2 regions of the Kitasatospora sp. NPDC048298 genome follow, and region 1 is predicted to be linked to the other one. Evidence: riboswitches for the same ligand, from Rfam matches in the RefSeq annotation. Region 1 holds a riboswitch; the other holds the start of a gene.

Region 1 (3,199 bases):
GAACGCCGAACGCGGCCCAGACGCCGGCCAGGTGCTCGCGGGTGGTGGTCTCGTCGGTGGAGACGGAGATCCGGTCCTCGCCGTCCTGGTACACGTTGATGCCGTTGGCGCGGGCGGCGGCGGCGATCTCGGCGGCGCGGCCCGGGACGACGGCGGTGACGGTGTCGAAGAACTCGCCGTGCAGCAGCTCGACGCCGCCGGCCCGCAGGCCCTCGGCGAGGGCGGCGGCGTAGCGGTGGGTGCGGCGGGCGATGTCGGCCAGGCCGTCCGGGCCGTGGTAGACGGCGTACATCGAGGCCATCACGGCGAGCAGCACCTGGGCGGTGCAGATGTTGCTGGTGGCCTTCTCGCGGCGGATGTGCTGCTCGCGGGTCTGCAGCGCCAGGCGGTAGGCGCGGTTGCCGTCGGCGTCGACGGAGACGCCGACCAGGCGGCCGGGCAGCGAGCGGGCGTACTCGGTACGCACCGACAGGTAGCCGGCGTGCGGGCCGCCGAAGCCCATCGGCACACCGAAGCGCTGCGTGGTGCCGCAGGCGATGTCGGCGCCCAGCGCGCCCGGGGACTTGAGCAGGGTCAGTGCCAGCAGGTCGGCGGCGACGGCGACGATCGCGCCCAGGCCGTGCGCCTGCTCGATCACCGGGGCGAGGTCGCGGACCACACCGGTGGCACCCGGGTACTGGAGCAGCACGCCGAAGACGCCGCGCTCGGCGATCTCGGCCGGGATGCCCTCGGACAGGTCGGCGACGACGACCTCGACACCGGTCGGCACGGCGCGGGTGTTGATCACCGCGAGGGTCTGCGGCAGGGTCTCGGCGTCGACCAGGAAGACACCGCCCTTGACCTTGGTGACACGGCGGGCGAGCGCCATCGCCTCGGCGGCCGCGGTGCCCTCGTCCAGCAGCGAGGCGCCGGAGGTCGACAGGCCGGTCAGGTCGGAGACCAGGGTCTGGAAGTTGAGCAGCGCCTCCAGGCGGCCCTGCGAGATCTCCGGCTGGTACGGGGTGTAGGCGGTGTACCAGGCCGGGTTCTCCATGACGTTGCGCAGGATCACCGGCGGGGTGAAGGTGCCGTAGTAGCCCAGGCCGATCATCGGCTGGAGCACCTGGTTGCGGTCGGCCAGCTCGCGCAGCTCGGCGAGGACCTGGGCCTCGGTCCGGCCCGCGGGCAGGTCCAGGGCGGTGATGGAACGGATCGCCTCGGGCACCGCGGTGGCGGCGAGCTCGTCCAGCGAGCCGTAGCCGACGGACGCCAGCATCTTCTCCTGCGCGGCGGCGTCGGGGCCGATGTGGCGGTTCTCGAAGGGACTGGCCAGCTCAAGCTCGGTGAGGGTCGAGGCGCCGGTGGGGCGTCCCGCGTTCGGCTGGGCGTTCATGGTGGTCGAGGCCTCCTGGTCACGGACCGGCGGGGGTACGCACGCCGGCCGGCCTCGCCGCTGCGGGCGGCGGACAAACCTGGGCGGGCGGACCCGACAGGCCTCCCCCTCTGTCATCGGGACCTGAGAGCTTCACCCGCACGGGGCGCTGTGGGCGCTCCGCCGGCTTGCACCGTCGGTGAGGGTGGTGATCGCCGGCTTCCGTGCCGACGCTCCTGCCCTGCTTTCCAGAGTGACCTACCCCACACGGTACGGATGCCTGAGAGATTCCGGGGAGGAGTTGCTCCTTCGGCGCCCCGACCAGCGGTTTTCGTTGTCGGAGACTCTCCCGAGCGGGCTCTGCGGTCGCCGCCCAGGGTACCAGCGGGAGGCCTCCCGATCACGGGTGCGTCGGGTCACTCGAGGTCTACGCGCGTCCCCCGGACGGCCGATCGCACGACCCCGTCCGGCGCACCCCGCTCGCGCCCGTCCGATTCATGGCATTTGGTGTGAAGTGGCGGACGGGACGGGTGCTCCGGCCGCCCTGCTGCGGGAGTTCCGCAGGCCCAGCGCACGCGGGAGGAAAGAAGTGCAGACCGACATCGACCCCCGGGACCTCATCGGTCACAAGGCCGTCGACCGCAACGGAGACAAGATCGGCACGGTCGACGAGGTCTACCTGGACGACGCCACCGGCCGGCCCGAGTGGGCCGCGGTCCGGACCGGCATCTTCGGCCGGGACGCCTTCGTCCCGCTGACCACCAGCGAGTTCGCGGGCGACGAACTGCGGGTGCCGTACGACAAGTCGCTGGTGAAGGAGTCACCGGACTTCGGCGTCGGCCAGCACCTGTCCCCCGCCCAGGAGCTCCAGCTCTACCGCTACTACGGGCTCGACACCCCGATGGACAGCCGTCCACACGGGAACGGGAGCCGGGCCAAGCAGCCCGACCTCGACTTCGGCACCACGGCGGCCGCTGCCGCCGCCACCACGACCGCCGCGGCCCCGGCCAAGCCACTCACCTTCCACAGCCCCGAGCGATCCCCCGAGCACGCCCCGGCGAGGCCCCCCGCTGCCGCCGCCACGCCCGTCACCCCCGACAGCGCCAGGACCGCCCCGGAGGCCGACACCCGGACCCCCGGCACCCCCGCGGCCGCCACCCCGCCGACGGCGGCGCCCGCCCCCGCCGCACCCGCCATGGAACCGAAGCAGTCGCAGCCCGCCCCCATGCCCACCCCGGCGGCGGCCACCACGACCGCCACCGCGCACTCGGGCACCCCCACGGCCGCCCCGAGCAGCCCGGTCGAGATCACCTGCCGCGAGGAGCGGCTGGAGGTCACCACCGAGTGGCACGTCCTCGGCACCGCGAAGCTGCGCAAGTACGTGACGACCGAACAGGTCGAGCGCCGCGTTCCGGTGGTCCGCGAGCGCGTCCGGGTCGAGCGGACGCCGATCAGCGAGGCCGAGCGCGCCACGCTCACCGACAAGGAGATCGCCGAGACCGTCCAGGAGGTCACTCTCCGTGAGGAACGTGCGGTGGCCCGCAAGTACCTCGCGCCCGTCGAGCGGATCCGCCTGGTCGTCGAGCGGTACACGACCGAGGAGGTGATCCGGGAGGAACTCCGTCGCGAGCACGTCGAGGTCCACGACACCACGAACCCCCACACCCCACCGTCCGCCTTCACTCCCGACACCCCCCGCCCGGCCCCAGCACGCCCGCTCGCCTGACCGCCCCCACCAGCAAGGGCCCCGGACACCGTCCGGGGCCCTTGTCGCGTACCCGACCCTTCGACTTTGCCAAAGCTTAACCACTCGATATTTGACACTCTGAAGTATCTCCCTGCATGGTT
Region 2 (3,199 bases), on a different contig from region 1:
GCAGGTGCTGGGGGTTGCTCATGGCGTCATTCTCCAGGATGGGAAGCGGGCACGACGAAGCGGGCCGCCGCGCGGACGGCTGCGACGTGCGTGTATGGGAAAAACGGGGGCGGGACGAAGACTCAGCGGGCGCGCTTGTAGAACGGCAGCGCCACGACCTGGACGGGCTCGTGCTTGCCGCGGACGTCCACCGCGACGGTGGTGCCGGGCTCCGCGTGGGCGGCGTCGACGTAGGCCATCGCGATCGGCTGGCCGAGCGTCGGGGACGGCGCGCCGGAGGTGATCCGGCCGATCGGCTCGCCCTCGGTGGAGACCACGGTGTACTCGGCGCGCGGCACCCGCTTGCCCTCGGAGACCAGGCCGACCAGCTTCTTCGGCGGGTTGGTCTCGGCCGCGGCGGCGGCCTGCTCCAGCGCCTTGCGGCCGACGAAGGCGCCCTCGTTGGTGGTCTTGTCGAAGCGGACGACCCGGCCCAGGCCGGCGTCGAACGGGGTCAGGTCGGTGGACAGCTCGTGCCCGTACAGCGGCATGCCGGCCTCCAGGCGCAGCGTGTCGCGGCAGGACAGGCCGCACGGGATCAGGCCGTGGCCCTCGCCGGCGGCGGTAAGCGCCTGCCAGACGGGCTCGGCGTCGACCGGGTGGCAGAAGATCTCGAAGCCGTCCTCGCCGGTGTAGCCGGTGCGGGCGAGCAGCACGTCGCGGCCGGCCACCTGGGCCGGGAGGATCGCGTAGTACTTCAGGCCGGGCAGGTCGGCGTCGGTGGTCTTCGCCAGGATGCCGGTGGCCTCCGGGCCCTGGACGGCGATCAGCGCGTAGGTGTCGCGGTCGTCGGTGACGACGGCGTCGAAGCCCTTGGCGCGGGCGATCAGCTCGTCGAGGACCAGCTGGGCGTTCGAGGCGTTGGCGACGACCAGGAAGGCGTCCTCGCGCAGGCGGTAGACGATCAGGTCGTCCAGGATGCCGCCGTCCTCGGCGCAGATCATGGTGTAGCGGGCGCGCAGCACGCCGAGCGCGGAGACGAAGCCGACCAGCGCGTGGTCCAGCATCTCGCCGGCCTGCGGGCCGGTGACGGTGATCTCGCCCATGTGCGAGAGGTCGAACAGGCCGGCCTTGGTGCGGACGGCGAGGTGCTCCTCGCGCTCGCTGCCGTAGCGCAGCGGCATGTCCCAGCCGGCGAAGTCGGTCATGGTCGCGCCGAGGGCGCGGTGCAGCGCGTCGAGCGCGGTCAGGCGGAGGGACGACATGGCCAGGAACTCCTCGGTCGGGGCACTCAGGGGTGCACGCACCGGATCGGACCCGCTCGGGGGCCGACCCTGCGCGCGGGCATGCGGCGGCGTGGGTCTCCCCATCTGTCGTCGAACCTGAGAGCTTCACCGCCCGCCGCCCGCAGCCGTTTCCAGCTTGGGGGACAGCATGACGGCTTGCACCGTGGGTGGGCACACGACATGGCCGTGCGCCGCTTTCCAGATGTGCCTAACCCGTGCGGTAGGGGTGCCTGAGAGATTCCGGGGAGGACTTGCTCCTTCGGCGCCGGCTGTGCCTGAGCGGCACTCCGGGCTCTCCCGCGCGGGTTCGAGCGGCCGGTGTGGAGTTGTAGGGGCCCGCGGCGCATGCCGTCGGACGGGCACATCATGGCACGTCCCGGGCGACGAGGGGAGGGGGGACCCGGTCACACCGCGCGGTATCCGGACACGGGCCCCGGACGGCACCCGAACACGAGGCCGGGGTACGCCCGAGGCCGGGCCCCGGACAGCACCCGAACACGAGCCCTAAAGAGGAAGGCCCCGGGGCCCTAGACTGCTGCGCGTCGGCGCAGCAGTGGGCGGCCGACCAGCAGAGGGCGGAATCGGCGGCGCATGGGGTACCCGGTGGAGCAGCAGCAGGGGTGGGGCGGACCGGAGGAGGCGCCGGCGGGTGGCTCCTGGCCGGCCAACGAGCTGGAGCAGGTGCTGACCGCGGCCCTGGGGGACCCGGGCGCGACGCCGCGGGTGATCGAGGTGCTGGCGCGCAGCCAGGTGTGGGTGCCGCTGCCGGCCGGGGCCGACCCGCAGGGGCAGTCGCTGGACCTGCCGACCATCGAGCTGGGCGGCGACCCGTACGTGCCGGTGTTCTCCTCGCAGGAGGTGTTCCTCCAGCAGGCGCCGGGGATGGCCTTCGCGATCGCGCCGGTGTGGGAGTTCGCCCGCGGGCTGCCGCTGGGCCTGGGCATCGCGGTGAACCCGGAGGCGGCGGTGGGCATACCGGTGCCGCCGCAGGGGGTCGCCGAGCTGCGCCGCGGTCCGCGCGCGGACCGCTGGGAGGGCGCCGGCGACGCGTCGGAGCCGACCGGCGGGCGGGTGGCGCTGCGCGAGCCGGTGCCGGGCGAGGACCCGGAGCACTTCCTGGCCGCCTGCCGGAGCGAACTGTCCGCGCTGCCCGGGGTGCTGACCGCCCGCAGGGCGCTGGCCAGCATCGAGGGCGAGCCGACCGTGATGTTCGTGGGCGTCCAGCTGGACGCGGCGGCACCGGCCGATCCGGCCGCGGTGAACGAGGCACTCGGGCGAGCCCTGGGAACCGCGCCGCTGCCCGGCGGCGTCCACCTCGTACTGCTCGACCTCGCCGACGACCCGGTGGTCGAGTGGCTGCTCACCCGGGTACAGCCGTTCTACGCGCGGGTCTGAGCGGGGTCCGTATCAAAGGCACGTCGCCGTGGCGGTGGCCGGTGCCGCGCCATAGGGTGCGTGCAGACGGCCGACGGGTCGGCGGGTTGAGGGAAAGAGGCGCGGCGAGGTGGGCGCATGAGTGCGGGAACGGGAGCGGGCGGTGTGCCGGGGCCCTGGGGCCAGGCACCGGCCGGGCGCCCGGGAGCTGATCCCGGCGCGTTGGAGCGCGCCCTGCGCGACGTCGCGCCGGAGCGCTACGACGCGTACGAGCGGCTGCTGCACGCGCTGGCGGACGGTCAGGTCTGGATGCTGCTGTGGCACGGCACGCCGGGCAGCCCGGACGCCCAGTACGGGAACATGGAGATCAGCGGCCACGGCTACGCGCCGGCCGTCACCTCGTCCGAGCAGCTGACCGCCTCCGGCTGGGCGCGGGCCCACGAGGTGGTCTCGGGCCGGGAGATCGCGGCCTCGCTGTACCGCACCCGCTGGGGCCTGTGGCTCAACCCGCACGCGCCCGGCGGCGGCGTCGGGGTGCCCTGGGCGGACCTCCGGCGGAT

The links. Region 1 has a riboswitch for glycine ahead of gcvP (aminomethyl-transferring glycine dehydrogenase). Riboswitches for the same ligand answer to the same signal wherever they lie in the genome.
Region 2: another riboswitch for glycine. It lies ahead of gcvT (glycine cleavage system aminomethyltransferase GcvT); the one in region 1 lies ahead of gcvP (aminomethyl-transferring glycine dehydrogenase).

Annotation. Positions count from the first base shown of each region.
Region 1 covers NZ_JBICYZ010000023.1:13,724-16,922, reverse strand. Annotated here, with positions in the region: gene gcvP (aminomethyl-transferring glycine dehydrogenase) at 1-1,372, opposite strand, end outside; glycine riboswitch at 1,610-1,713, opposite strand; gene ACGF0D_RS18700 (PRC and DUF2382 domain-containing protein) at 1,941-3,077, shown strand.
Region 2 covers NZ_JBICYZ010000002.1:40,462-43,660, reverse strand. Annotated here, with positions in the region: gene gcvH (glycine cleavage system protein GcvH) at 1-22, opposite strand, end outside; gene gcvT (glycine cleavage system aminomethyltransferase GcvT) at 123-1,244, opposite strand; glycine riboswitch at 1,474-1,575, opposite strand; gene ACGF0D_RS01425 (enhanced serine sensitivity protein SseB C-terminal domain-containing protein) at 1,857-2,660, shown strand; gene ACGF0D_RS01420 (enhanced serine sensitivity protein SseB C-terminal domain-containing protein) at 2,778-3,199, shown strand, end outside.